4 regions of the Paenibacillus sp. MDV22-iso6 genome follow, and region 1 is predicted to be linked to each of the others. Evidence: riboswitches for the same ligand, from Rfam matches in the RefSeq annotation. Region 1 holds a riboswitch; each other region holds the start of a gene.
The links. A riboswitch is a leader RNA that binds a small molecule or an ion and turns the genes downstream of it on or off. The one in region 1 is predicted to bind cyclic di-AMP.

Region 1 (7,640 bases):
AAAGTACGCCCAGAGTGGATTGGGAAGGGCGATTTTGCAATGGTCCAGCAGCGGGATACAGTTTGAGGACAAACATATTGTCCGATTGGATTGCGGAGCCGAGAACGCGACATTGAACGCATTCTATGGGCGTAACGACTATACCTTTGTGGGAGAGACAGACGGCTTCAGTACGTACGAGAAGGCGGTCACACACTTGTCTGTATAAACGCTGTATTCAAACATAAGAAGTACATTCAAAAAGCCGGGGGCTACCATTGCTCACTGGCTTTCATTTGTATGTCGGCAAAAGAGGCTTAACTTTCAAAATCATACATCCGCTTCTTAGCCGAGCATCTTCTGAATATGTTGTATATACGACTCCGAAGTGAGGGCGTACGCTCAAACAAGATGAATAAGATAACGTATAGTAGAATAAAGGCAGACAGAGAGCGATGATTTCCATTGGAATTGCCCCTAGTACCTAACAGTACTCGTAATATCGTCAGCGTCAGATGCAACATGGTACAATTGATATTGAAATGAATTCTATTATTCGGCTGTAAATGAGCGAGTGATAAGAAATCTCATTTTGTACCTTTACTGAACATATGTTCTGATATATCATGATTGAAGATGTAATGAAAAGATTTATGCTAGAAAGGGGGAAACTAACGGTGAGATTGCTGCAGGCGCTTTTCTTTCCTCCGGAGCAGCCCGGAGGTGTATCCTCTATGATTCCGTATATGCAAGAGAGGTTTACAACCCCGAGGTGGGAGATGGATCTGTTCTCGTTGCCTAAGCGAATTCGCAACAAGGGCAGGGAAGATATCCAGTTTGAGACGTTCGATTGGACTCAGTATCAGGATAGTCCTGTCGTGCAAAAATATATGCAAACCTACCGGGATTATTTGTGGTGGACCAAGCTGCGTATTCAGAAGCCTTACGATCTGATTCATGCCCATCATCCTATTGCGGGGCTTGCAATGAAGAAGGTTTTCCCGGATGTTCCTCTCATTCAAACGATCCACTCCAGTTATGAGCGAGAGCTGATACTGAATGGACGCATTGAGCCGAACGGACCGGAGCATCAATTCCTGCTGGCCATCTATGGTGAGCTGGAGCACCAGGCGGAGCGATTGTTAACGGTATCGGATTCTTTCCGTCGTTATCTGGCGCCTTATGTACAGCATCCCGATGTTATCGGTGTGATTCCGAATGGTTTTGATGAGAAAAGGTTTAAGCCAATTCCCCATGAGAATGCGATACCACAGTTGGTCACGGTATGCCGTCTGGTTCCGGCGAAAGGGCTGGATATTCTGTTCAAAGCCTGTGCCGAACTGAAAGCCCGGGGACATGATTATGTGCTTCATATTATTGGGGACGGACCGATCCGTCCAGACTTGGAAGAATTGGCCCAGCGGCTGGGCATTTATAATGAGACTATTTTTTATGGTTACACGCTGCACCCTGAGGAATTCATGCCATTTTTTGATATCTTTGTACTTCCTTCACGGGCGGAGGCGTTCGGGTCTGTTTTCGCGGAAGCAGCGCTTAGCTGTCTTGCCCTTGTAGGTACAGATGTTGGCGGCATACCCGAACAGATTGAGAACGGCAGTAACGGCTTGCTGGTGCCTTCAGAAGATCCGTCTGCACTGGCAGAAGCGCTGGAGAAGGTGATGGTTGACCCGGCGTACCGTTATGAGCTCGCTCGTTCGGCATGCGAGAAGGCCAAAACCCATTACTCTTTGGGTAGATCGGTCAATGAACTGAAAAAAATGTATTTGCAATTCTCGAGCCAGTTTTAACTTCTGGAAAGGGAAAAGAAGGAAGCCGCTGTGTGAACAGCGGCTTTTTTTATGTTTAGGGAAATGATACTTCGCAACAAAAATACGTTGTTATAGGTGTTTGTTACGACCTCGAAAGCTTCCCCATCGATCCATTACTAATTTTGCACCCCAGACCAGTGCCAAACTGCCGAAAATGGGGTAAAGGATAGAGAGCAGGGAGCTGAACCCAAACTGGCTAAGCGAATAACATAGCAGCATGATAGCCAGTATGATTAGTTTGGGATGTACGTGGACATGCTGTCTGAGTTGGAGGGTCATTCCATAAATATCGGCTACAAATGTACTGAAGATTTCCATAAAAATCAGGGATACATAGATAGACTGGACTACCCATCCAAGTTGAAAGGCAATGCTGCCCATTGGAATTTCAAATTGCGTGATGCCAGGCATCTGGGCTGACATGGCGAAGTGGGCTGCCATAAGCATGAATCCTACACCAATCCCGCCCAGAACGCCGCCCCATTTCAGTACCTTTCGGCTGCGAATCTGATTCCCCACCGGAACAAGAACAGCTTGGGCAAGTGCCAGGTTGAATGAAGTATACAACAGAGGAGATAACCAGACCTGGATTGGATTGCTGTCCGTGGTTAATGTAATAAATCGGTTTGCGCCGGGATGATGTATGGTGCTGGTGATCATAAGCAGAGAGAGCAGGAGCATCATTGGCACTACGATACTGTTCATTTGCAGAATAGCCTGAATGCCCCGTCCAAGCAGCAGATATGTACCGATAAGGGTAACAATCAGTCCGGTCTGGTAATGAAGCCCCAGATGCTCTACAAAGACCGACCCTGCTCCGGCCAGCATGACACTGTTTACTCCGATGAGAATAAGAAGGGTAACCCAGGTAATCCAGTTTCCTGCTTTATGACCGAATAGATGCTTGTTGAGATCTTCGTATGAGCGCGAGCCGGTATCATGGGCAATCAGCATCATTTTTGTACCTAACCAGACAAAGAGCATGGTCGATAAGCCAATGGTAATGGTGGCCCATTTGCCATACTGGGTAAAAAACTGCAATATCTCCTGTCCTGTTGCAAAGCCGGCTCCTACTACCGTTCCAATGTATGTAAATGCGATCTGCAGCACCCGAAATGCCTGTTTCATGCGTTTCCCCTCTCAGGCCCCTGAATAGTTTGGACATGCGGGTGCCATGGTACAAGGTATGCTTGACCCATCAAAGTCATGACAATTGAAGTGTGACATAGGGTCATTTCTATGCTCTGGACAAGAGCAAAGGCAATTTCGCTTGAACTGATAGCCGGATCTATGATACTTTTACGTCATAGGATAGGCTTGGGAGGTCAAATTATGGAAGTATTGAAACAACGAATTTTACAAGAAGGTGTAGTCATGTCAGATCAGGTGCTGAAGCTGGATGGTCTGCTGAATCACCAGATTGATCCTGCATTGACGATGGAAATGGGACGTGAATTTGCCGCTCGTTTTCGTGAGAGTGGTGTAACTCGGGTCATTACAGTGGAGTCTTCCGGGATTCCGGTCGCCTTTGCTGCCGCACATGAACTGGGTGTTCCTCTGGTATTTGCCCGTCGCAAAAAAACACTTTTGGCTGACCCCGACGCCTACTGTGAAAGAGTACCTTCTTTTACGAAAGGGATCGTAACAGATATTATGGTGTCCCGTGAATATATTCATGAGAATGACCGTATTTTGTTTATTGACGATATCATTGCGAATGGCGATGCCGCTCGTGGTGTCATCAAAATTATCGAACGTTCGGGTGCGGAACTGGTCGGATTCGGTGTCGTGGTCGAAAAATGTTTTCAGGCCGGAGCGCGCACTATTCGTGAGCAGGGTATCCCGGTTGAAGCGTTGGTGCGCATTCGTTCACTGAACGATGGCACCGTGCAATTTGACGATAACGAATTGTGACTTTTTAAAGGAAAAAGTGCCTATTTTTATAACAATGCCTTTGCATGACCGCTGATTTCATTTATAATGGGGTTATGTTAGGGAGAGGAGGCAACACCATGGGTAACCAACCGGCAACAGAACAATTTTTTATTGATAAGCTGGCGGAATCGAAAGTACATTTTGAGCGTGCCCTGGATTGTAAACATACGGAATTCGATGACCTTTATCCCTATATGATTGAACATCCTCAATTTTTCTGGTACAAACGCTACGTTGCCTGGTCAGAATTGCTGACGATTGTAGGCTTGTGCGAAGAGTTGTCCTTCTCTTGGAAAGAACAATTTACACCGCATCAAGTGGAGTACCTTGAAGAACGTGTGATGTCCGCCAAAGTGCTTGATTTTTGGTTTGAGAAGAACGACAGCAAAGAGCACGCGCAGCGGTAACTTTCAGTCGGGACATACTTTCGAATGACATGACAGTCCAATACAGTCACGTGAGACCTAAATGACTTTTCATTTAGGTCTCTTTTTGTAAATAATTTTTTTGGGAAAGTAGGCGCCATAAATATGATCAGTGATGCACAATTGGATGCACTGCGTTTATCGGGTGAAAAAGTAAGGGTAGTACGGGACGAGATTCAGTCCAATGATGTGACAGGTATTGTAGTGGCTTGGGACGGGGAGCAGGTACTCATTCGCCGTCAGAATCGTCGTGTGGTCAAGCTTGATCGGAATTATCGATATCAATTGTTCAGCGAACCACGCGAGAGCCTGCTCGAAGAATAGGACATGCCTATTTAGGTTCATTTACCATGGATGTTTTGGCATAATTACACCTCTCGGGAGAGAAGATAGGTACAGTGAGAGCTTGTAACATATCAGCCGAGAGGATGTGCGGTAACCATGACACTGATGAATGATAAGGTTCATGCCTATAAAGATCAGATTGGTGAATTAAGCGATGTGCTACCAGCAGTGGTGAAGTCTTATCATGAGTTCACTGGAGAATGCTTTCAGGCAGGGGCGATTGATGCCAAGACCAAACAGCTGATTGCGCTGGGTATTGGACTGTTTGCGAACAATGAGGTATGTACGTTTTACCATGTGGAAGAGGCACGTGCCAAAGGAGCGACCGATCAGGAGATTATGGAGACGGTTGCTGTGGCTGGAGCGGTAGGCGGAGGCCATGCGCTGTCTCAGGGTGCAATGAGAGTACAGAAGGCTTTACATTAAGTATAGAAGTCTACAGCACACCGGATTTGTAAACAAAAGCCCCAAACAAAGAGGAGGTCCCGGATTCAACCGGAGCCTCCTCTTAGCGCTATATCAAATCAAACTTATATTTTGCCCAGCATTTTGTTATACATAAATTGTCCTGTTACCCGGCGTGCTGTTACGTAACGATCATTGAAGTAAGGATTGGATAATTGTGTGATGCTGACACCCTTGCTGCTTGAAGCATGAGCGAACTGTCCGCCCCCGATATATACACCTGTATGTGAAATGCCATTGCCCATCGTATTAAAGAATACCATGTCACCAGTACGCAGATTAGCTTTGGATACCGGAGTTCCGGCCTTAGCTTGTTGCTGGGAAGTGCGTGGTAATTCAATGCTATATTTGTTGAAAATATATCTCATAAATCCAGAGCAATCAAATCCGGCCATTGTTGTGCCGCCCCATTTGTAAGGTATGCCTGTCATGTTGTTAACGACGGTGTTGATACTGCTTGCCTCTGTGCTTGCTGCACCGGATGTAAGTAGAACTGCTGCTCCAAAAATGGAGATGATAAGCTTTTTCAAAATTTTTGTTCTCCCTTCGATGCCTACGGAGTTAGCTAAGGGTTCGGTAGAAGGTTCCCTATATTTCCTATGTATAAGAATAATTCACCCAAAATGGTTCCCCCGTTTTCAAACATGAAACTCGGCAAATGAATAATTAAGTTTTTGTAACCTTTTGAAACTATATTGCATAAATGCGAAAATGTCAAACCGATTTTGAACACTTCTTATCATCTCAATGTTAACGGAATTATCGCTATTTATGTAGAAATAACTCGAATATTGGGTTTTAATAGATGACAAAAAAGTAACTACTGTTTCAAATGGAGAAAAATTGGATAATTTATTGGCTTTCTCACATTTCGATTAGACGATACCTATAGGTTAAGACAAAGAATTTGTTACATATTGTTGCAATTATTGACAAAATTCATTGTTTTGCATAGAATTCTTTTTGTATAATCCACTTATTGGATGAAAAGAAATAGTTTGAGTTTAAAAACAAATATAAGGAGGGGAGACGCTCAAGGAAAACAGTTTGCAGAAAATGAATTGGGGAGTGTTCTAAACGATGTTGAAGGCACAAGCAAGGTTTGCATCTTTGGTAATGGCATGTACAATGATTTTCTCTGTTGTCGGAATGGTATTTCAGCCTGCTGCTAAGGTATCTGCTGCAGACGCATCTGGAACGACAGCAAGTATCTCAGATATTTTGAAGAATCAACGTCCTGACGGGGGATGGAAGAAGGATTACAAAGAAACAAGTGGTGAGTGGGCCAAATCTACGATTGATAATAAAGCTACATACTCAGAAATTAGAAGATTAGCCAAGGAATTTAAAAAGACAAATGATCCGCGATATTCGGCTGCTGCCATCAAAGGAATCAACTTTTTGTTAAATATGCAGTACTCCAATGGAGGATGGCCACAAGTATACCAGAGCTCAGGCTATCACAAACACATTACCTTCAACGACGATGCCATGATTAATGTCATGTACATGCTGGATGAAGTAGGTGCACGTAAAGGTGATTTCTCATTCATCGACAGCTCTCTTGCGGATCGCAGTAAAAAATCAGTTGCCAAAGGTGTAGATGCTATTCTCAATACACAGGTTGTAGCAAATGGTAAACTGACTGCATGGGGACAGCAGCATGATTCCAGCTCCCTAAAACCTGCAGGAGCAAGGATTTATGAAGTGCCTTCTCTAAGTGCTGGAGAGAGCAGTACGATTGTAAAGTTTTTGAAAACAAGACCGTCGAACTCGAAAATTAAGGTTTCCATTCAAGCGGCAGAAGCCTGGTTCAACAACGTGAAAATTACAGGATACAAGTATGTCAGAGAAAACGGAGATAGCAAACTCGTAGCTGATTCAGGTGCAGCGCCAATATGGGCACGTTTTTACGAAATTGGAACGGATAAACCGATCTTCGTAGGACGTGATGGGGTTTTGAAATACAAACTCAGCGATATCGATAAGGAAAGAAGAGGCGGGTATGCCTGGTATGGCAACTGGCCTTCAAAGATATAATTTATAAAAAGCTTTATCATTGAAACTGAAATTATATTTTTTTGTTGACACTAATTACCTGCACATGATATATTATCTCTTGTCGCCGCGATATAATTTCTCGGAGATAAGACATACGCGGTCGTGGCGGAATTGGCAGACGCGCACGGTTCAGGTCCGTGTGGGCTAACCCCCGTGGAGGTTCGAGTCCTCTCGACCGCATCATATGTAACACGAAAAAGGTTCCTAGAATGGCATTGCTGCCACTCTCGGAACCTTTTTTATTTGTTTACAGATTTTGATCTTTGCTTTTCCTGATTCTTTTCAACCCATTCCCTCGGCTTGAGCAAAGATGAAGTTTCCATTTGTTTATTTATCCATTAATGGAAATATGTTTGTTCTGCGACGGTTTGCCCCTATATTTCAGGTTAATTGTACGTAAAATACCGAATTGTACCTATCTTGGGAATGCCTCATCCACTATTCTCTTCTCGTGTGGAAGCGCTATCAACAGGAATTTGAATGACCAAATTCAGAGGGGGTAGGGATAATTTGAAACGAATCGGAAAAAGGATGGCAATGTGTTTCATGGTATTTATGATTGCGGCGGTGCAGTTCGGGATTATGGGAACGACAGGTAATG
Region 2 (7,640 bases), on a different contig from region 1:
CAATCAGGCGGTTGCTGCTGCACGACTGGGTGGACAGACTACGATGATTGGTGCCGTAGGTTCGGATGGTTTTGGTGAACGCCTGTTGCACAGTCTAACGGAAAGCGGGGCGGATGCCTCGCAAGTTCGCATTCTGGATGATACCGTTACAGGTACGGCCTCCATCTGGCTCTCCAAAGGAGATAACCGGATTATTGTTATTCCTGGAGCGAATGGGCAGGTTATGCCTGCGATGCTGGAAGAGGCGGATACGGTAAAAAGCCTGACTGCAGCCGCAGCGGTGCTGCTGCAGCTGGAGATCCCGCTGCCTGCGGTCACCCGCGCCGCCCAACTGGCGGCTGAAGGCAGCGCATTGGTGGTACTCAACCCGGCGCCTGCGGTGCCGGGTCTGCCCCAGGAGCTCCTGCGGTGCGTCGACGTCGTCACGCCGAACCGCAGTGAGCTCGCCGTGCTCACCGGCCGGGATGATCTCCGGCCGGAAGACGTGGATGCGGCGGTCGCAGAGCTCGCCGCATCCCTCGGGGCCGCTGTCGTCACGACGCTCGGCCCCGAGGGGGCTGTGTACGCGGCAGCGTCTAGCGGCCGCGTTCAGGCAGAGCGTGCCGGCGCGTGCCGTGCGCCCGGCTACGCCGTAAGCGCCGTCGACACGACCGGCGCTGGCGATTGCTTCAACGGCGCGCTGGCAGTAGCCCTCGCGCGCGGAGAGACGCTGGACGCGGCGGTAAGCTTCGCCATGGGCGCAGCCGCGTTGTCGGTGACGAAGCTCGGCGCCCAGTCCGGGATGCCGTCCGCACGTGAAGTGCAGGCTTTCCTTGCCGAGCAGAAGGCAAAGACCCAGTAATATATGCATACTTTAGGTGAATCAGAGGCAGGCTGGAAGGATACGCTAATGCCTCTATTTAGCCATAGCATGGTGGATGTTTTCATCGGAGCATCCCTGAAATGACCAAGAGGCTCTTACTTCCCAGTACGGGAGAGTAAGAGCCTCTTGTCTGTATGACCATTGATAAAACGAGTAACCCTGTATTACCAATAAGGGTTGACTACGTTGCGCGTCTAGCGCCAGCGTGGTTTAGAGCATGAGTAAAGAGCAGAGGATGATTGAAGCCATCACACTCTCTATACATGCCCCCTGCCACAAACTGATCGCCTTGAACATCTTGGATTACTTCTTCTCCGCCAGCCACATCGCAATATTCGCGATTTCTTCATCCTTCAGCTTGTCTTTGAACGAAGGCATACCGCCGCTTTTACCTTTGACGATGGTCGTATAAATCTTCTCCACATCGTCCTGGCTGCCAATCTTCTGCAGACTAGGGCCCATGCCCCCTTGAAGCTGATCACCGTGGCAGGTAATACAGTTTGCTTTGACCAGTGCCTCAGCCTGTCCTGCATCCATTGTAACTTGCGGCATCGTCGGTTTCGCTTCTTCTGCAACTTCCTCTTTCCCTGGAAGCGTAAACATTAGTACAATAGCTAAAGCGCACGCTGCAAAAAATACCCCGCTCATGATCCATTTGTGCATCCCTTATGTCCCCTCCAGAATGAAAGATCATCTAACTTGAAACTATCCATATCATTATAACGGAACCTGTAGTGACATCATAGCATTTTGTGGTAATTTTTTGAACTAATCACATAACCGGGGACTTTTTGGGGTGATTTCAAGCCCTAGTTATTCGCGTGGACCTTCATAGACCATACAGTAAAAAGGTTTCAAACCACCCGGTGTCTGTCGTTCGTATGTATCCTGCGTAACAAATCCGGCTTTGAGATAGACACGAATAGCCCGGTCATTCCAGGTCAGAACTTCCAGATCAATTTCGTTTGCAGGGTTCCGGCGAATGGCTTCCTGCACAATGGCCGAGACAAAAGCCGTTCCTTGACCATGACCACATCGATCGGGGTGCATGCCAAGTCCGATGCGGGTTACACCTTCAAGAGGGAAGTACTGAGCAAAACCGCAAATCTGCTGATCCTCTCCCAGCACCACCGCATATTGTTCTTTCCGTAGCTTGGGATCGCCGAATTCCACTTCAAGTGCTTTCATCTGCTCCCAGGGCAGCCAGCTATAAATATTATAAGGCGGGTCATACTGCCAATCGCAGATTAGTTCCGCGTGTTCTTCTTGCATGGGCACAACGTGAAACGTCACAGGGGCTTCATCCATACAACTGCACGCTCCTCTCATTGTGAACAAGCTATAATGATTTTGATTTGTCCATATACATATACATATGTCATTCCATATCTAAGCTTGTTTTCACTCTACAAAAGAGGCGTTCATTTGGCAAGTCCTCGTTTTTGAAAAAAAGTGAAACAAAAGTTCCGGTAATTTCGTTTATATTATAGTGGGATGGGTAAAAACATTATAAGAGCACGGGCGAAGCAATGAAAAATAGCTTTAAAAAAAGTTAAAATTAGGTTTGATAGCTATCCCGAATATGTTAAGGAAACGAAGCACAAAAAAACCGCCGGATAACATTCCTGCGGAGAATGTACCAGACGGTTCTATTATGCTTCGTTACAGTAAAGTTATTGTTACAGCATGACGTTGCTCGGCTTGTCCCTATTCAATGGCCAATGTCTCATATGCGTCCGTGCTCATAATACGTTTAGCGCCAACATAGCGGTTGGCCCAATAGCTTTCGCTTAATTCGCTAATTGTAACTCCTTTGGAAGAAGAGGAGTGTGCAAACTTCCCATTCCCTACAAAGATCCCTACGTGCGAGACCCCTTTGCCCGTTGTATTGAAGAATACCAGATCACCTGGTCTCATTTCCATCCGGGATACCGAATCACCCATGTCGAATTGTGAACTCGATTGGCGAGCCAGATCAATGCCCAGCTTGTCGAATACATAACTTGTGAATCCAGAGCAGTCAAAGCCGTTAAGCGTTGTTCCTCCGCTTTTGTATGTAGTCCCCATTGCTGAATCAATAACTTGGTCCATTTTCGAATCTGCGAATGCGCTGCCTGCTCCAAGCGATAATGCGAATGTGAGGCTGAGTACAGCTGCGGTTAATTTCTTCTTAAACAAGAGATATACCCCTTCCAATGCCTGCGAGGTTAGCTTAAGGATTCGGTTGAAGGTCCCCTATGATCCCTCTGTTGCAAGATCAATTCACCCATAACTGGTTCCCCCGCTTCCCAGGTGCTAGGAATTTGGCTATGCTAGTTATGCACCTGCGAAATCAAGAAATGACGATTAAATTTTAAGTAGTTACAAATATGAAGGTAAAGATTACAAAGTTGTTACTAAAAACTCACTGCGATTATTGTAACAGAGGTATATCACTTTGGCAACGTTTAACAACAAAATTAACAAAAAAACCCTCGACCTTTGACGGGGAAAGGTCGAGGTTTGCTTGTTTAACGGCATTTGAAGAATACAACTTTACATAGAGATGGTAACCGTTTTTAACCGTTTAATTTAATCTTTGACCGAGTTGGACTGCCATAGGCGGAAATGGGCACATATTTTCCACAGGCTCAGCAAGCACCGGGCAAGTGGATACGTTTGTTGTAGTATAAGACCAGTTAAGCCGGTTAGTAACCATGAAGCTGAAGTAAAGGCACCAAAGACCAACAGATGAAGGCCGCCCAGCAGGACAGCAATGCCGATTAGAGTGATGACTTGGCGTAGTGCAATCCATATAGCTTGAAACGTACCACGTGCTCCGCCTTCCCCATCGGGAGCTGAGATACCAAACTGCATGTACAGTAGGACATGATGGATAACCCACCCGTATACAATCCAACCAGCAACATAGGGAATACCAGGCAAGAGCAGATGGAGGGAATGAAAACCTTCCATAAAGATGGAATAGAGCTTTGGCGCGAGCCAATAAGCGGGTAGCAGCAGTAATATAGTCCGAATGGTGTGGAGCAACAGCATCGGTTTCCATAAATTTTTGATACCGCGAATGAATGGAATGCGCTCTTCCGAATGGTTATAATGCTGGAGCGAGTAGAGCAGCCCTGCCTGAATGAGTGGGCTAATCAGAATCCGTATCAGCAGCATAGCCCCTAAAATCCATAAATAGCGGTGAACCTCCGGATTCGTTGTCAGACCGAGTTGGCTCTCCATTTTAAATAAAATCGTACTGAGTTCCCCTGTATCAGGGTCAGGATAACGCAGGAGCAGCGGAACCACAGCTGACTGCACCATTCGATAAAGAAAGTATCCCCATACTAATTGATAGAGAAATAAGAGTGCCGCAATGAACATATGCTGACGGACGAGAAACCAGCCTTCACGTATTTTCGCTTTCACTGTATCCACCTCACCATGACAGACTTCCGAATATGGCTTCTATAATTTTGGTTGCGCTCATGCTCCAGCGGGATTTAGTTGGCTCATCCAGTCCGGCTTTCAGAAAATTGTTCATATGATGGTTCTCCAGCACAATCGTGTATAGCGGATCAGTCATAGCCCAGGAAACAGGGGAAGTATAGGTCAGTTTGTAGGTAATGCGCTCCTCGCTACCATCCCATTCTTTCGTCATGGTTTTCCCATCTTCGAACATAATTCGAACAGGAACCTTCTTATATTCACTCCCTTTTTTCTGCAATGTAACCGATGACTCGTACAACGTTTGGCCGTCTTTCAGGATAGGATTGATTGCGATCTTTTCCACTGCAAAGTCAGCCATGCCATCGCCGTATACATACTGATTAAAATAATCGGTCCAGGATGTACGCGTCACTTGTTCCACGACCTTTTGAAAATCAGACGAAGTAGGGTGTTTAAAGCGGTATTTATTCACATAGGTCGAGAGAATACGCTCCATCGTTTTAGCACCAACCTGTTGTTCTATTCCAAGTAATACAAGCTTGCCTCGTGTGTATACGTTTGCTGCATATTGATTCTGGGAATCAAACTTCCAGGAGTCCTGTGTCAGTGAAGCTGGAGAAGTAATGAGACCAGCTTGTACGGGCAGATTCGGGATAAGTCCGTATTCCTGTTCCATTACTTTGTCTTCTGCATAGGAGGTGAATCCTTCGTCCAGCCAAGCCTCTTCAAATTCATTACTCGCGACCATGCCGTAAAAATACTGATGCCCAATCTCGTGCACAACCGTGCGTTCCAGATCGTAGCCAGGAGCAGAATCATCTGCACCGAAGGCGGTGACCAAGGTAGGGTATTCCATTCCCCCTGCGCCATTCCCTGATTTGGGCGGGACAACGATGGACAGTGTGGAATACGGATAAGGGCCAAACCACTTGCTATAATTGGATAGCGCTGCTTTGGCGGCGTAGAAATAACGTTCCTTCAGATCCTCATGAGCAGGGTCGAGATACAGCTTGATTCGTACGCCTGGCACATTGGGAGCAGAGAAGGGTTCTTCTGCATAAACAAAATCAGGAGAGGCTGACCAGGCAAAATCATGCACATCATCGGCATAGAACTGATATACTTTTTCGCCGTTCTTCACAACCGCTTGCTGGGTTGGGAATCCAGTAGCAGCTACTTTGTATGTTTCCGGTACCCGAATACGCACACTATAGATACCAAAATCGGCGTAAAACTCTGAATTACCGTGATACTGATGCAGATTCCAGCCTTCGGTCGTTTGACCTCGTGTGCCTACTGGCTCATATACGCTAAGTTTAGGGAACCACTGACCTGCCATAACGAAATTATCTGCTGTTCCCATGCGGGCAAAAATTTTCGGTAGCTTGACCTCAAATCGGGTGTGAAGCGTGATGCTTTCACCGCCTTTAACGGGTTTGGGCAGCCGTACCTTAATGAGGCTAGTATCTTTCATGTTTCCGTCATCCGGTTGCACATACTGCATCCGATGTAAGAGAGAAAGCCCATCCTCTGTTTTCATTTCTGTAATATGCATGGAACCGTAACCGTTCGTGGGCATGACATCACCTCGAAGTTTCCCTCCGGATTCTTTCATAAAAGTGGTGTCGGCAGAAGAGAAGGCATTGGGATACATGTGAAAATAAAGCTCGCTGACGGTTTTCTTACCTGGATGTGTCCAGGTGATCGTCTGAGTCCCTTGCAGTACATTCCCGTCTACCAGCTTCACATCCATGTGATATTCCACTACGCGGTTGCTGAACACTTCAGCGGTAGGTGTCTGTATACTTTCCGGAGATGTTTGGGTTTTGACGGGTGCCGTAGGCTTGCCCGATTCCGGGGCGAGCGCAGGCAAGTCAGATTGAATGGAGCGTGTGGAGCCCAGACCAAGCCATATCCCCCCGGCAACTACACACAGGGCTATAATTGCGGTGAGCCAGCTCTTGGCGCGTCGTGGAATCATCGTTAAATACCTCCCGTTGACAAGCATCTACAGCATGTATATGTTTGCATTGGGGCGATTATTAGTTAAAATATTTGTATCAACCCTTGGAGGCTATAAAACATGGACCAAAACGAGCAGAACGGCAAAAAACAGATTGCCTTGAATATCGTTAGTGCAAAGAGCAAACACAAAGGTTTCGGTGCAGGCTCCATTGATCTGAATAACCTTTCCCCCGTTATTATTGATAACGGTGAAGCAAAGATTGATGTGGGCGCGATGCATGCGAAGAGCAAAGTGGAGCGCAATATCAAGTTCTCGACTAATCGTGAGGATGTGCCCAATGGACGCCAAGTATGGCTAGTATGGGTAGCTGTGGACCGTAACGAACAGGGGCAGTTCTATGGTGGAGCAACTGCGTGTGAGATGTGGATTGATACAGAAGCGCGTCGTGGATGGAAACTGCTTGCCGATCATGTGAATCGCATGGATTATGCCATGAAGCGCCGGTTCATGCTGGATGATCTTGGACCTGAGGATCGCGCGGCACTCAAGACGTTGCTGACTACGCATAACGAAGAATGGTGGAACGCTTCTCCGGATGAATTGAAAGAAGCGCTTGCCTAATTAATGAATGTTTCAAGCTGTTCAAAAAGAAGAAGCAAAAGCCCCGTGACCGAGATGATCGGTTCGGGGCTTTTGCTTTTATGCTAAATTGAATTTTACGGGTAATGACGCAATTACGTCATTACGTATTTACGTCACTTTGGTTATTCCACCCACCAGCGTTTGAAATCCTTCCACCATGAATGCTTCTCTTCCTGTATTCCCTGCTGGTTTTGCACTTCTCGAGTGTCTTTATCTTTCTCTGAACCCGAATCGTCTGAAGCGCTGCGGCAGACCTCGGTCGGTTCCGTGCCATCAATAAAAACTTCCAGCCGTTTCTCGGCGCAGCCATTGCCAGCCAGTTTGCCGGATTCGGGATCGATATATACACTGACGACGTTATCCGGTACAGTAAAAATCTTCGGTGGAACACTGGCGAGGGCCTGTTCCGTAAACTGGGCGAACATGGGTGCCGCACGACGCCCGTCGGATGTGGAAATGGCTTTGCCTTGATCGTAACCGACCCAGACAGCCGTTGAGAGCTCTGGAGTGAAGCCGACTAGCCAAGCATCCGTATTGGTCGTCCCCGTTTTGCCGGCGACAGGCCGTTTAATCGTTGCAGATACCCGATTACCCGTACCTCCATTTTCGAACACACTTTCCATCAAGCGTGTTAATACATAAGCGGCAGCGGGTTCAACGACCTTCTCGGCCTTGGTCTGAGGTGCTTCATAGATTACTCGTCCTGCGGCATCCGTCACTTGCAGAATGGCTACA
Region 3 (7,640 bases), on a different contig from region 1:
TCCAGGGCAACCTGATCGACACCATTTTAAGACCAAGTGCTACTGCTGCGATTGAAGCGAAAACCAGTGCAGGTGCAGAAGGCATGGACATCGGAATCATATCTGACAACATCATCATTCCAAGAGGAAAACACTGGGGAATTGTCGCGGATGGTCATATTATCGTAAAAGGTAATTACATTGCCCAAGCGGGCATAGCCATGGATATTGCCAATGGAGTGATTGCATCAAGCAACATCATTGAGCCTGGCTTTGAGACGACCAATCCTGACCGAATGGTCAGTTTGCATAATGATTGTACCTTTTCTCATAATTCAGTTGCAGGAAAAGGTACATGTATACAATTACGTGGCTCGAACAATATCATAACTGGAAATCGTTTAAAATATGAGGGGACATGGTGGGCAGTGCATCTGGATATTGTTAATAATACGGTGGAGGGAAACATCATAAGAGATAACATGCTGATGGTTGCGGCAAGTGCGACGGGACGTTATCTCTTTGGCGCAAGTCCCTTTACAAATGGGAAAAACGTAGTGGTTGATCTGGTTAAAGATAATAATGGAACGTTATATCAATTAGTAAATGAAATTGTCATGCTTGGTCCGAATTCTACACGATGGAGAATAACTATAGATGCAAAAGGGGATTTAAAAACGACGAAGTTATAGCTTTAGTTCAGTTTTTCGTTAGAAAACTCCTGAAGTATCCAATGATTATTAAAGAGTTATTCAATATTTCAGGAGTTTTCTGAAAATTAGTTAACTCGGTTCCAATTGTCTATACAAAATACGGTATCCGTAAGGATCAAGTTTAATATTCATCATTCCATTGGTGGGAACAACAGCATCTTCGGTTAGTGCATCCTTCCAGTCCTTGGTTTCCATCGGATGTGACAGGGTACGTTCTTGCGGAGTATTGTTCATCCACACTGTGAAGTGAAGAGTGTCATCCATACGTTCATAAATGATACATGGATCATTGTGATCCGCCTTCAAAAAACGGAAGCGACCTTTACGCAGAGCTTCATTACTTTTCCGCAAATCAATCATCAGGCGGTAGAAGTCATAAAGCTCCTGATCTTGCTTGGCAGGATCCCATTGCATGCATTTACGGCAATCCGGGTCACTCTCTCCGCGTATACCAACCTCATCCCCATAGAATATACAGGGTGTACCAATATAAGTGAAAAGAAACACAACCGACAATTTTAATCTGCGTTTGTCTTCTCCAGCCCGAGTAAGCAGACGTGGGGTATCATGACTGCACAGCATGTTGAAGATGACTTCATTCGTCTGTTGCGGGTAACGCATAATGAGTGATCCCATCTCGTTAGCGAAGTTATAACCATCCATAGAACCACAGAAGAACTCAAGCACCTTGTCAGCAAAAGGGTAGTTCATCACGGAATCAAATTGATCTCCCATGAGCCAGGTCAGGGAATCACTCCATACTTCGCCTACAATATAGGCTTCTGGATTGGCGGTTTTGACCACTTTGCGGAAATCGCGCCAAAAATGGTTATCCACTTCATTGGCAACATCGAGTCGCCAACCGTCGAGTTTGATCTCCTTGATCCAATATTCAGCCACATCAAGCAAATAGTCTTTTACTTCGGGATTGGCCGTGTTGAACTTCGGCATATTGCCATAAAACCCAAAGGTATCGTAGGTTGGGATACCATCCTTGATCTGTACCGGATATTCATTGATATGAAACCAGTCTGCATATTTGGAGTTTTTGCCGTTCTTCAGGACATCCTGAAAAGGAGGGAAGTCTTCGCTGCAATGGTTAAAAACCGCGTCAAGCATGACACGGATTCCGCGGCGATGACATTGTTCTGCTACTTTTTTGAGCATTTCATTATCCCCGAAATGAGGATCTACTTTTTTATAATCAACGGTATCGTATTTATGGTAGGAGTTTGCTTGGAACAGCGGGGTAAAGTAAATGGCATTAACACCGAGTTTAGTCAGATCATCCAGGTGATTGAGCACACCTTGCAGGTCTCCGCCAAAGTAGTTATCCAGTTCAGGTCGGCCACCCCATTCCTGGGTTCCTTCAGGGTTCAGGTCGGGATTGCCATTAGCAAACCTTTCGGTCATGATTTGGTAGAACACGGCTTCTTTGGCCCATTCGGGAACCTTAAATACATCGATTTCATGAATGTAGGAAAATTCATAATATCCTCCGGTAGGGTACGGGGGAGCATAATGAATTCCGTTATCAGCCAGATATATATTTTCGGTACCGGCGGTGATACGGAAGATGTAAGTCAGACGCTTGAATTTGGGCTTAACTGCCGTTTCCCAATAATCAAACATACTGTCGGAAGCCGCTTTCTCCAATTGAATTTCCTTATAGGTTCCATTCCAATCGTATTTATCACCAGTCAGTGCAGTCACATATTGTACATCGTCTCTCTTCGTTCGTACACGCAGGTGAATCGTCGAGGGATTATAAGCATAAGCCCATTTATCGCGGGGAACGTGGTACATCGCTTCGAGCAGCATGACAACACCTCCTGAACTTAAGATAAAGTTATAGCTATAAATAACCAAGTTAGACAGCATGTGAACCATAAGTACAGCCGCTAAATGTAAAAATTTCAACATTTTTCAACGTTTTCTTTTCACAGCATTTCCAGCTTGTGTCCGTATATACGTATTTATGATAACAAAAAGGGCGCTCCTTAAGACCCCAAATGCAGGTCCTGCAGAACACCCTACTGTTAAGACGCAGCATTTTGCGAAAAACTTAGCGACTTGCTTGCTTAAACTCTGTTTGAATGGTTTGCAGCAATTCAGGCTGTGTAAGAACATCATAAGCAGTTGCAGCAAGTGCCTTGGCTCCAAGGATCATACCATCCAAGGCCCGTTCCTGAAGCGCCAGATCACGGAATTCAATGGAATGAAGCGTATGAACTTCGTCCACAACACGGATATAAGGATGGATCGCAGGACAACGCAAGGATACGTTACCAATATCCATAGAACCATGGTCGTTCCCACTCACGATCTCCTCTTGAGAAATGCCGAGTTCAAGCAGATTAGTACTAAAAGCAGCAGATAATGATTCATTCGTGACCATCTCATCATAGGAAGTCTCATAATTAGATGTAACAAGCCGGCATCCGGTTTGCAGAGCAGAACCTTCCGCGATCTGTATTACGCGTTGAGTGAGAATATTCAACTCTTTTCTCGTCGAGGCACGTACATAGAATTGGGCTGAAGCATAGTCAGGAATGATATTGGCTGCCTGTCCTCCGCTATTGATAACACCGTGAATACGAACCGTACTTTTCACTTGTTGTCGGAACGCATTAATGCCATTAAATGTCTGGATCACCGCATCTAGGGCATTAATGCCTTCATGTGGACTTGCAGCAGCATGTGAAGATTTCCCATGGAATTCAAATTGTACGGCATCAATAGCCAGGGAGCTTCCAGATTTCTCATAGGCGTAGTAAGGGTGAGCCATTAGCGCGACATCACAGTCATCAAATAAACCTGCTTCAGCCATAGGAACTTTAGCGCCACGCGTTTCTTCCGCTGGTGTACCGAATACTTTTAATGTTCCGCCCACTTCATCCAGTATGGACTTCAGACCTACCGCAGCTCCGAGGCTCATCATGCAGATTAGATGGTGTCCACAAGCATGACCGATTTCCGGAAGTGCGTCGTATTCACATAACAGGGCAATAGTCGGACCTGGTTTGGATGCAGCATACGTACCGATGAATGCGGTATCTAAGCCAAGAACAGGAGCTTCTACGGAAAAACCGTGGTAGGCAAGTTCTTCTTTTAACCGAGCAGAGGCGAGGTATTCTTCGTTACCAAGTTCCGGATTGGCACCAATGTATGATGAAATCTCTTTAAAACGGGAAGCATATTGATCAATTACAGTTAAAATTTGTGTTTTGGTATGTGTCATGGTGGACTCCTTAAGCAAAAATGAAAATAATTCAATAATTATATCATAGTTGCGGTTATTTTTCAGAAACTAGTCAGGATTTGTAATGTCGAAATTCATTGCATAATCATGCATTCTACTTTATAATGACTCAGGCATCAACAACAGAAAGCATACAAAGTATTATAAGGGGAGAACAGGGTTGAAATTGATTAGTCGTTACACCATGATGCTGCTAGCTCTTGTGGTCTTGCTTACTACGGTTGCACCTGTTGCGTTGGCAACGGGAACTACAAGCAATTCAGGCAGTAAAAAGCTGGTGCTCGGTACAAGTGCCGATTTTGCACCATATGAATTCCATAAAGTGATTGATGGTAAAGACCAAATTGTCGGATTTGATATTTCGATTGCTAAAGAAATTGCTGCCGATCTTGGCGCAGAACTTGTAATAGAGGATATGGGTTTTGACGGACTTCTTCCTGCGTTGCAGAGTGGTCGTGTGGATATGGTCATCTCGGGAATGACGCCAACAGATGATCGTAGACAAAGCATTGACTTCTCCGATACCTATTATAAATCAAAGCAAGTTATCATGATTCGCAATGCGGATATAGATAAATATCCAACCATGGCTGATCTGGAAAATGAAAAAATTGGTGTTCAAAAAGGCTCCATTCAGGAAACGATTGGCCAGGGAATCCCAGGCGCAAAACTGACAGCACTTGATAAAATATCTGATATCGTGCTGCAATTGCAGACCAATCGTGTAAATGCTGCGATCGTTGAAGATACGGTGGCTGCCGGTTATCTGGATGATGTGATTGGATTAGCACCGGCTATTCCGGATGAAGAGCAGGCCGAAGCGGCAATCGGGATTCGTAAGGGCAATACGGAATTGCTGAATGCAGTGAACGGAACGCTCGAACGTCTGAAAAGCGAAAATAAAATCGATCAGTTGGTTACCGAGGCAAGCCAGTTGATGGCAGAGAAGAGTAAACAAAATATTTTTGAAGTATTTTGGCAATACAAAAGCTTTTATGCCACGGGATTAGGGTACACATTGCTGCTTTCTGCACTTGGTGTATTTTTCGGTGTTATCATCGGTCTGATCATCTGTTTGTTCCGTCTGCATGACATCGCCATTTTGCGCTGGATCGGAACAGCTTATGTTGAGCTCATTCGTGGGACGCCAATGCTGGTGCAATTGATGATTATCTATTACGGTGTTTCATTGACCTTTGGAATTAATTTCTCGGCTCTTCAGGCGGGAATTATCACACTATCCATTAATAGTGGTGCCTATCTTGCCGAGATTTTCCGCGCTGGTATACAGGGTGTGGATCGAGGCCAGTTGGAAGCAGCTCGTTCCCTGGGAATGGGCAGAGGTGCGGCAATGCGCTTCATCGTGCTTCCACAAGCGTTTAAAGCGGTGTTGCCGGCGATCGGTAATGAGTTCGTGACCATTATCAAGGAATCTTCCATCATCTCGGTTATTGGTATGGTGGACATTATGTACCAGGCAAGTGTAGTCAAAAACATTACGTACCAAGGAATGAATCCATTCCTGATTGCAGCGGCCATTTACTTTGTGCTGACGTTCATTTTGTCCAAGCTGCTGGGTCGACTGGAAAGGAAGTTGAGTGCAAGTGATAGACGTTAGACAATTACACAAATCATATGGAAATAACGATGTGCTCAAGGGCATTAACGTAACAATTGGTAAAGGCGAGGTTGTCGTGGTCATCGGTCCGTCCGGATCGGGGAAAAGTACCTTTTTGCGCTGTCTTAACTTATTGGAGCAGCCTACTTCCGGTGAGATTGACTTTGAGGGAGTTTCGATCACTGACCCTAAACACAACATTAATGCAACTCGTGAAAAAATGGGGATGGTATTCCAGCATTTCAATCTGTTCCCGCACAAAACGGTGCAGCAGAACATTACGATTGCTCCCATTAAAGTGAAAAAACAATCTGCACAGGAAGCGGAACTAATCTGCGCAGATTTGCTGAAGACGGTTGGCCTGTCTGACAAAAAAGACGCTTATCCTAATCAGCTGTCCGGAGGACAGAAACAACGGATCGCTATTGCAAGAGCGCTTGCGATGCAGCCGCATGTCATGCTGTTTGACGAGCCTACTTCAGCACTGGACCCTGAAATGGTCGGTGAAGTACTGGATGTCATGAAGCGGCTTGCAGAGGGCGGCATGACCATGGTTATTGTAACGCATGAGATGGGCTTCGCACGCGAAGTAGGGGACCGCATCCTGTTTATGGATGGTGGGGTTATTGTAGAAGAAGGAACACCTGCTGAAGTGTTTGGTGAGCCTAAGCATGCACGTACACGTGACTTCCTTGCTAAAGTGCTCTAATACATCCGAGTCATCATTAGGATGAATTGGATGAAAATGCAAAATATATACTGTGGATGAGAATTCTTATTCCCTCATAGATCCCTGTCGGCGACCTGTCGGCAGGGATTGTTTTGTTGCGTGTGAATACGCACGGATTTACATAAAAAGTAACGTTTCTGTCATCAACGATATAAGCTCAAATAGACATTTTTTTGAAAAAGTCGCTTGAATTCAGCAAAAATATTGAAGTGAATTAGCCAGATGGTAACATTTACTACGACTCTTGGTTACAAAGTTGTGATATATTTGTTCCTGCCGAAACTTCCGGAGTTGGGAGTGTGGGGGATGTAACGATGCAGAGTGTGCTTGGGGAAGAATCATTTGCACACGGCTTGGGGTGAATTAGGGCTACATAAATTATTAATGTAATTGAACCTATAGGGTGGTTTCCTCCATCCGAATCCGACAACTAACTTCGCAGGCATAATGAGGGAGGAAGACCATGATTAACAAGAAACGTATAGCCAAAACAGCAACAGCTTTGCTGACAGCAGCAATGCTCATTCAGGCCGTTCCGGCTCATGCTGATTCAGTTCATGTGGCCAAAGAGGGGGATACCTTCTACACCTTATCCAAACAATATGGAGTTGGACTTAACGCTCTTATTAAAGCTAACAATGACATTTCAGCTTACAACATTTATGGTGGTTTGAAAATTACGATCCCTGGTAAAACAACGAACACAGCTTCTGCTGCAGCAGCTAAAACGGAGGCCAAAACGGTAACTGCCGCAAGCCTTGACGTTAATGCAGATAGTAAAGTTGTACAAGCCTGGGGTAAAACGTTTGATTACAGCAAAGCTGTCGACGTCAAAGCAACAGCATACTCCGCAGACGCTTCCGAAAATGGAGGATGGGGTGCTGTGGATTACTTCGGTAATCCGCTTGAATTGGGTACCATTGCAGTAGACCCGAGTATCATTCCATTGGGTACAAAGGTACTGGTGACAGGTCATACACATCCCGGACTGCCAAAACAGGCATTTGTCGCAACGGCTCGTGATGTGGGTAGTGCCATTAAAGGTCACAAGATCGATATCTTTATTCCTGGCAGCAAGCAATCCGTGAGCACATTTGGTATTCAGGATGTTGAACTTTACATTTTGAAATAAAATCAAAGCGTAGCTGCACATCATCATATGTGACTCCAACTATATCTAAATTAAACAATAAAGGGTGTTCTTCCATCACAATAATGTGATGGAAGAACACCCTTTTGAATATCCAACTTCAGGGATCTTGACCTATTTACCCTTTGGCAGTTCCAGCATTTCGTCCAAAGTCACCAGCTCGTACCCGCGGTTTCGCAATTCCTCGA
Region 4 (7,640 bases), on a different contig from region 1:
TGGTGGGCTCTTTGTAACAGTGGTCTTGTTCATGCCGAATGGACTTGTTGGTGTATATCGTCATGTGGTGCGCTTGCTGAAACGGAGAGGAGAGGTTGTGCATGTTCCAGTCAATCAGGAAAAACCAAAAGTCTACTGACGTTCCGGTAGTTCTAGTCGCCGAGGAAATTACGGTGGCATTTGGCGGTTTTGTTGCGGTCAAAGGTATGAATCTGAAGCTGCATGAACATGATCTGCATTTTCTGATCGGCCCCAATGGTGCGGGGAAAACAACGATGCTGGATGTGATTTGCGGCAAAACCAAGCCCTTGTCCGGTACAGTGAAGATGGCGGATGGTACGGATCTGACACGTCTGAAGGAGCACCAGATTGTTCGAAAAGGGGTAGGGCGCAAGTTCCAGGCTCCATCGATCTTTGCTGGTCTGACCGTGCAGGAGAACCTAACGCTGGCTGCGGAGACTCGTCGTTCTCCTTTACAGGCTCTGGGTATTCAACGGTATTCAAAAATAAGTCCGGCAATGGAGCAGATTACGCTCCAGATTGGTCTGCAGGACCGTGTGGACGCACGTGCAGGTGCTCTATCACATGGGGAAAAGCAGTGGCTTGAGATTGGCATGCTGCTGCTGCAGGAACCCCGTGTATTGCTGCTGGATGAACCGGCAGCGGGGATGACGGACGAAGAAACACACAAGACGGGTCGCCTACTGCAGGAGATTGCGCGAGAAAGGTCTGTTGTGGTAGTGGAGCATGATATGGAATTCGTCCGCGAGTATGCAGCCAAAGTGACGGTGATGCATGAAGGCAAACTTCTTAAGGAAGGTACGATGGCGGAAGTGCAGGAAGATCCGAGAGTGGCTGAAGTCTACCTGGGCAAAAGGAGGGATGACCATGCTGTCGCTGCAACGAATTGAGTCCGGCTATGGGGAAAGCAATGTGCTGCGCGGTGTGAATCTGGATGTCGAGCCAGGTCAGGTAGTATGCCTGATGGGACGTAATGGTGTGGGGAAAACCACCTTGATGAAGACGTTGATGGGGCTTCTTAAAACGCGCAAGGGAAGTATTCAGTGGAAAGGTCAGGAATTATCCACCCACGATCCGGCCAAACGGGCCAGGTCGGGGATTGGATATGTGCCGCAGGGGCGGGAAATATTCCCGCAGCTTACGGTAAAAGAAAATCTGCTGCTGGGTCTGGAGACAAGTGCAGCGGGTGTAAAGATGTTCCCGGAGGATGTACTTGCGATGTTTCCGGTGCTTGCCACGATGTATGGACGGCAGGGTGGTGATCTAAGTGGTGGGCAGCAACAGCAGTTGGCATTTGCCCGCGCACTGGCTGCCCGGCCGGGATTATTGCTTCTGGATGAACCGACAGAAGGTATTCAGCCTTCCATCGTAGAGGACATCCGGCAGGTCATTTTGCAAATTAAGGAAAAGGGTGAGATCTCCATCTTGCTGGTGGAGCAAAGCATTGATTTTGTACGCGGTGCTGCAGATTATATCTATGTAATGGACAAAGGGGCAATTGCACTGCAAGGAGCACCGCGAGAGCTGGATATGTCGCAGTTTGAGCACCATCTGTCTGTCTAGCTAAGGTTCATGGCGTAGGATGAGTTCAGGAGCGTTTGTCCAGAATGTTGGAGTACTTCGGATATAGTCTTCGGATGCAATCCGGGCAGATATCATGAGTGAATTCGGCATGGGTGTGCTTCTCCAAATAACTTTCAACAGAGTTCCAGCTGTCCTGTTCATCCTTAATCTGTTTGCAGACAGCGCAGATGGGAAGCAGTCCACGCAAAGTGCGCACTTCAGACAGAGCCTTCTTCAATTGGCGTTCTGTCTGTTTCTGTTCGGTAACATCCGTGTGTGCAATCAGTGCAAGATCAGACAGCAGGGATGGGTCGGCCTGAATCAATGGGGTGAGTTCCATACGGAACCATCGCTGTTCGCTGTGAGCAGTTTGAACGGAGATATCGTATGTATAACTGTCTTTAAAAGGTGCAGTGATACTTTTCAACTCCTGAACAATCTTCGCATTTTTTGCTTTCTCCTCGCGTAATGTCCACCCCTCTACAAGGTGAAGGTAATGAGGCGGTTCAGGTGCTGTTCTGGAGGGGCTTGTTACGCTCTGTTTGGGAAGCAGTTGCCCAAGTCCATGTTGCCAAGCGGTGTTGCAGCTTCGAATGATCCAGTTGTGATCGACGATGATAAGTTGGTGTTGAATGGACTGGAACGATAATCTCTCCAGATCGGATATTAAGTATCTCATGAAATGAGCTCCTCCTTGGCAGAAATCTTATCTTAAATCATCTGGAATTTCCAAGATGTCTGCGACCTGGTTCCTGAACCGGGTTGCTTTGCGGGTACCGTGAATGAGATTGGACAGACGATATGGCGGAATGCCATACTGTTCACAAAATGTCTTTTGGTCGACCTGGAGTTCGGTTAGTCGTCGTTTAATGGCCCATCCGAAAGGAGTCACAGGTTTCTTTTTGTTCAAAAGGGTTCACCCCTCGTTGGAATGTAGTGTTCAGCTGGTTATTCTTGGTGTAAAATATATAGATATGCGAGCTGTATGTTTTATTATATACGTATTTGCGTCATCTAACAATTAAAAAAGACGGAAATAAGTGTATTTTAATATGTTAAATGGCGTAAATGCGTTAAATAGACAAAATAAATGACATAAAAAACACGCCAGCAATGAGGTTGCGGCGTGTTTTTTTATATTTTACTGTGTGAGGAGGTGGGTTGTGTGAAGAAAAAGGGGATGGGAATTAGGCTCTGTATGCGTGAAGCCCTGCTCCAAGCATGTGAAAGCTTGGAAACAACGTTTTCATGGACAATGAGGTTGGTTGTACCAGTCCATCCGCAGCGGAGGCGCTGACGGTATGCCATTCATGCTCCAGGTCTGCGGCCAGGCGAACCAGCAGGTCCTGGGTTGTATCGGTGTTAAGGGGAATCATTTTGGAGGCTTCGGTTATGCAGGCACTCATGGCTGAATGCAGATAACCAAGGACCGCCTCCTCGACAGGGATTTCGAGGTGGTGGTTAATCCAGGCGTGAACAGTGGGGAGACAGCCAACAGATTCATATTTAGCCAGCGTTTGTTCGAGATGGCTAAAATCAATCCAGGGGTGTAGTGCGCGAGCTAGCTTAATTAGTCGTTTGCCCATAATGGAGGCATGTTCTCTAAGATTGACTGGGGTGCGCTGGACATGAACGAGTTTGTCGATGAGGGCTGTACGCCATGCGTCCTTGTGATCTGCGGCGGTGTATATGCCTTTAATCGCCATACCTTCCAGACGCACGATGCTGGGATGCAATTGACAGCGCATGAATGATTCGAGATCTTCAACACTACGAATGGTACCTTCAGCGATATGGGCATCCATACCGAAGGAATGGGAGAACCCTCCGACCTGGATAGAGGAATCAAGCAGTTTGACATAATCGAGCAGCTTATTCCCACGGTTCACAATCTTTCGCCTCCTACGTTCGTTAAATGTTATGTTAAATAACATTTATATTCCTTTTTGGTTCGCTTTATGTTTGTAAATCCGAATTATATGATATATATATTCACATAAATATCCGCTTTTTGTCAATAGTTTCTTTGTTTTTTGAATATTAAATCTATTTAGTGTTATTTTATATAACTTTATGAGTTACTTTATACTAAGAGGATGTGAAGGATGGTAATACAAATAAAGTAGAGTGATCGGCCTAATCGGGTATACAAACGAGATCAAATTTAATCATATGCACTTCGTAGGAGAAAATGACGAGATTATACGATTTATGGAAGGAAAAGCGCAGTTAAAATGATATTAAGAAAAATGCTTTACTTTTAAACATGAACCGGGTATAATCAATTTTGTTGCCGATTATTTACGACATGCGGTCGTGGTGGAATGGCAGACACGCTATCTTGAGGGGGTAGTGGGTGTATACCCGTGGAGGTTCGAGTCCTCTCGACCGCATCATAAGAACGATAAAGAAGAAGCTTCCCGTATGGGAAGCTTCTTCTTTTTTTGTTTTATTTACAGTACAGATGGGCCAGACAAAAAAAGGTCACCCGTTTCCCCTGAATGCATGCTCATTCTGTCTGCTGGGTCGGATGGCCTTTACTTGTTATTTAAGCAATTCTTTGATGTCCGCTTCAATTTTATCAGGTGTTGTTTTGGGAGCATACCGTTTCAGAACACGTCCGTTCTGATCCACAAGGAATTTGGTGAAGTTCCATTTGATGGCTTTGGAGCCGAGTACGCCTGGTGCTTCTTTGGTAAGGTGCTGGAATAGAGGGTGAGCGCTTGAACCATTCACATCGATCTTCTCAAACATCGGGAAGCTAACACCATAGTTCATCTGGCAGAACTCGGCAATATCATCAGAAGAGCCTTTTTCCTGTGCAAACTGGTTGCTTGGAAAACCAAGAACTTCGAATGGGGAGTCTTTAAACTTATCCTGAAGCTCTTGCAGACCTTTGAATTGAGGTGTGAGGCCGCATTGGCTTGCTGTATTCACGATAAGCAGTACTTTGTCACGATAGTTGGACATTTCAACTTCCTGACCGCGAAGGGTGTTTACTTTGTAGTCGTAGACTGACATGAAAATCGCCTCCATTTCATATTCTTCTTTCTTCTATTATATTGATTACAATTAAATAATGCAAAATTAATATTGCTTTTTTAACTCAATTTGAAGCTGTCGTGTATGATCTGTGACTGATTTGCTACCTGAATTTCGCTAAAGAGAGAATTAGAGAGCTTTGATGAGATGGGTAGAGAATGGATACGTTGTAAGCGCTATTATTGATGTGTAATGGCAAAAATCCGTCGATTCGGTGATCTGCGCAGACTTTACACCAATATGGCACGGGTGTATGATTCATATCGTAATTCCAATTTAAATTAAATTTTACATGAAAAACGAAACAAACGATAATATCGCTCTGATTAATGATTATAAAAGAACGATGTTTTAATCGCTGAGTTTCCATTCATTCATGGGTGGGAAACGGGGGAACCAACAGGATGAACTGTCCAGGACAGTAGGCATCCATGGGGTGAATTTTCCGGTGACAGCCGGAAATAGGGCGACTCTCGCGCCCGAATCCGTCAGCTAACCTCGTAAGCGTTAAAGGGAGAGGCAACAAGCCGTACGCTGGTTCATAGTGTCTTTTTGCTATGGATTATTGAAGAAGCGTCCGGGAGGCCTTGGTCCCCCACGCTTCTTTTTTGTTGTCTTTTCACGCCAAGGGAGGAACGAATGATGGATAAAGAGATGATCTTAGTGACTGCTCCAAATGAAGCAGGACGTAAATTTATCAAATTGCTGATGTACAAAAAAATGCCGTTTGCCGTTCTGACCAACAGTGCAGGGGAAGAGCGCAGGCTCCGGAGGATTGGTGTGGAGCATGTCATTCGCATGAACACAGCTGCTGCTCAGAAATGGTTTTTGCCGCAAGGTAGTGTCGGCAATGTTTTTATTTTTGAAAATAGCCTAAACCTGACCTGTCGATATTTACAGATCTGCCGCTCCTGGACATCCAAGTCCCTGTGTGTCATTACGGAACAAAGCCACCCCAAAGGGATCTATCGGGGAATGGGAGCAGACCGTATTGTATATTCCTTGAATGGGGAAGTTGGGTTTCTACTGAATGGCTAGTGGCTAGTACTATTCCTGTGATTGATCCAGTGCCAGCTGCCTGTTATAATTGAAATCATAAATAAACGGAAACTTGAGGAGACTCATGCATGTTGGTGGGTCTTCTTTTTTATGGTTTGGGAAATAGGGATATGGATTTCCTGTGGCTAACGAGGAGGAATAGGCGTGCCGGATGTACGTGGAATACAATGGTTGTTCTTTGATGTGGGGGATACGCTCGTGGACGAATGGGAGCCGGTAGATGATATTATCGGTCAGTTCGTTCGTGAAGCTTGTGCGCTTGGTTATCAGGTGGAGATGCAGACGGTGCGAGAACTATTTGCCGCCTCCTACCGAAATTACGAGCAATGGCCGATGAAATTGGCTATTCGTACCCTTATCAGCGACGAGGGGCACCGGGAACAGATACAGGAGAAGCTGAAGTTCCGCAAAGAGCTTGAGCGCCCCTTCGCGTCAGCCGACGCTGTTCTCCAGACGTTGTCGCAACACTATAAGATTGGTATCATTGCCAATCAGAGTCCGGGGACGGAAAATCGGCTGGATAGCTACGGCTTGCGCAAGTATGTGGATGTGCTGGCCTGTTCGGCTGAAGAAGGAGTGTCCAAGCCTGATCCTGAATTGTATGCTGTAGCGTTGAAACAGGCGGGATGCAAACCTGAGGAAGCGGTCATGATCGGCGACAGGATTGATAATGATATTATTCCGGCTAAGAAGCTGGGTATGCACACGATCCGGATTTTGCAGGGTTATGGCAGATTCCAGCCGGAGCTTGCGGATGCAGAGCGTCCAGACTGGACTATTGAATCACTGGAGCAACTTCTTCCTTTGTTAATGGTAACTCAAAATTCAGACAACTAAATAAGAGCAGTATTTATGAACTATTCGGTATAATTAGGCTGCTGCTCTAACATATAAAAGGCTGATCGTCTCAAGGGGTACGTTACTTGAGTTGATCAGCCTTTTTGAGTTAGACAAAATACGGCGTAATTCCGTTTAACCTAGAACAACAGAATGGTCTGGATAATCAGATACACATTCAGGACAACGATAACTCCGGCAATGATCCAGGAGATGATTTTGAGCCACAGCTTGTTGGCAAAAGCCCCCATGCTTTTTTTGTCACTCGTAAACATTACCAGCGGAATGACGGCAAAGGGTAGCTGCAGAGACAGCACAACCTGGCTAAGAATCAACAGTTCTTCTGTTCCGTGCTCTCCAGCAATGGCTGTTACGATGACGGCCGGGATGATAGCGATCAGACGTGTAACCAGTCGACGAAGCCACGCTGGAATACGAATGTTCAGGAAGCCTTCCATTACAATCTGTCCGGACAACGTGCCGGTGAGTGTTGAGTTTTGGCCTGAAGCCAGCAGGGCTACACCGAACAGGATGCTGGCGATGGTGGTTCCCAGCAGAGGTGTCAACAGATGGTAAGCATCTGTAATTTCCGCCACCTGGGTCATACCCGCACTATGAAACACGGCAGCAGACACAATCAGGATGGCTGCATTAATGAACAGAGCTAGCGTTAAAGCGATGGTTGAATCCATGGTGGAATACAGAATCGCTTCTTTTTTTCCTTTTGGCGTCTGTTCAATCTGACGGGTCTGCACAATGGAAGAATGCAGATACAGATTATGGGGCATCACGGTTGCACCGATAATCCCGATGGCGATGTAGAGCATAGCCGGATTTTGCAAAATCTCAACATTCGGTACGAAACCATGCATGACGCCACCCATATCCGGTTTAGCGAGAAACAGGTCAATCCCGAAGCAGAGGGCGATGGTAGCCATCAGTACAATTACGAGGGATTCCAATGCGCGAAAGCCTTTATTTTGCAGCAAAAGAATGACCAGTACATCGACAGCGGTAATAATGACGCCGTATAACATGGGGATGTTGAACAGCAGCTTGAGCGCGATGGCTGAACCAATAACCTCGGCAAGGTCGGTGGCTGCAATCGCAAGCTCACA

Region 2: linked by a shared signal. The riboswitch ahead of AC4PM4_RS30215 (C40 family peptidase) and the one ahead of AC4PM4_RS16560 (C40 family peptidase) in region 1 are both predicted to bind cyclic di-AMP.
Region 3: linked by a shared signal. The riboswitch ahead of AC4PM4_RS24205 (3D domain-containing protein) and the one ahead of AC4PM4_RS16560 (C40 family peptidase) in region 1 are both predicted to bind cyclic di-AMP.
Region 4: linked by a shared signal. The riboswitch ahead of AC4PM4_RS08765 (HAD family hydrolase) and the one ahead of AC4PM4_RS16560 (C40 family peptidase) in region 1 are both predicted to bind cyclic di-AMP.

The regions. Positions count from the first base shown of each region.
Region 1 is NZ_JBZVDZ010000005.1:363,510-371,149, reverse strand. Features, by position in the region: gene AC4PM4_RS16595 (GNAT family N-acetyltransferase) at 1-208, shown strand, start outside; gene AC4PM4_RS16590 (glycosyltransferase family 4 protein) at 657-1,787, shown strand; gene AC4PM4_RS16585 (YkvI family membrane protein) at 1,878-2,936, opposite strand; gene AC4PM4_RS16580 (xanthine phosphoribosyltransferase) at 3,141-3,722, shown strand; gene AC4PM4_RS16575 (hypothetical protein) at 3,821-4,150, shown strand; gene AC4PM4_RS16570 (hypothetical protein) at 4,274-4,492, shown strand; gene AC4PM4_RS16565 (carboxymuconolactone decarboxylase family protein) at 4,610-4,939, shown strand; gene AC4PM4_RS16560 (C40 family peptidase) at 5,044-5,508, opposite strand; cyclic di-AMP (ydaO/yuaA leader) riboswitch at 5,514-5,645, opposite strand; gene pelA (pectate lyase) at 6,059-7,018, shown strand; tRNA gene AC4PM4_RS16550 (tRNA-Leu) at 7,136-7,219, shown strand; gene AC4PM4_RS16545 (X2-like carbohydrate binding domain-containing protein) at 7,550-7,640, shown strand, end outside.
Region 2 is NZ_JBZVDZ010000018.1:25,793-33,432, reverse strand. Features, by position in the region: gene rbsK (ribokinase) at 1-841, shown strand, start outside; gene AC4PM4_RS30225 (c-type cytochrome) at 1,166-1,525, opposite strand; gene AC4PM4_RS30220 (GNAT family N-acetyltransferase) at 1,676-2,170, opposite strand; gene AC4PM4_RS30215 (C40 family peptidase) at 2,570-3,040, opposite strand; cyclic di-AMP (ydaO/yuaA leader) riboswitch at 3,044-3,181, opposite strand; gene AC4PM4_RS30210 (hypothetical protein) at 3,434-4,276, opposite strand; gene AC4PM4_RS30205 (M1 family metallopeptidase) at 4,287-6,278, opposite strand; gene AC4PM4_RS30200 (YwhD family protein) at 6,381-6,884, shown strand; gene AC4PM4_RS30195 (transglycosylase domain-containing protein) at 7,028-7,640, opposite strand, start outside.
Region 3 is NZ_JBZVDZ010000009.1:110,149-117,788, reverse strand. Features, by position in the region: gene AC4PM4_RS24230 (right-handed parallel beta-helix repeat-containing protein) at 1-671, shown strand, start outside; gene AC4PM4_RS24225 (alpha-glycosidase) at 762-2,513, opposite strand; gene AC4PM4_RS24220 (M20 family metallopeptidase) at 2,758-3,933, opposite strand; gene AC4PM4_RS24215 (ABC transporter substrate-binding protein/permease) at 4,115-5,572, shown strand; gene AC4PM4_RS24210 (amino acid ABC transporter ATP-binding protein) at 5,559-6,281, shown strand; cyclic di-AMP (ydaO/yuaA leader) riboswitch at 6,567-6,763, shown strand; gene AC4PM4_RS24205 (3D domain-containing protein) at 6,766-7,434, shown strand; gene AC4PM4_RS24200 (polysaccharide deacetylase family protein) at 7,567-7,640, opposite strand, start outside.
Region 4 is NZ_JBZVDZ010000002.1:556,775-564,414, forward strand. Features, by position in the region: gene urtC (urea ABC transporter permease subunit UrtC) at 1-139, shown strand, start outside; gene urtD (urea ABC transporter ATP-binding protein UrtD) at 102-911, shown strand; gene urtE (urea ABC transporter ATP-binding subunit UrtE) at 889-1,584, shown strand; gene AC4PM4_RS08735 (nitrogen regulation protein NR(II)) at 1,610-2,263, opposite strand; gene AC4PM4_RS08740 (hypothetical protein) at 2,291-2,494, opposite strand; gene AC4PM4_RS08745 (urease accessory protein UreF) at 2,772-3,473, opposite strand; tRNA gene AC4PM4_RS08750 (tRNA-Leu) at 3,895-3,977, shown strand; partial or broken gene AC4PM4_RS08755 (hypothetical protein) at 4,049-4,147, shown strand; gene AC4PM4_RS08760 (glutathione peroxidase) at 4,129-4,605, opposite strand; cyclic di-AMP (ydaO/yuaA leader) riboswitch at 4,973-5,148, shown strand; gene AC4PM4_RS08765 (HAD family hydrolase) at 5,269-5,664, shown strand; gene AC4PM4_RS08770 (HAD family hydrolase) at 5,830-6,522, shown strand; gene AC4PM4_RS08775 (Nramp family divalent metal transporter) at 6,663-7,640, opposite strand, start outside.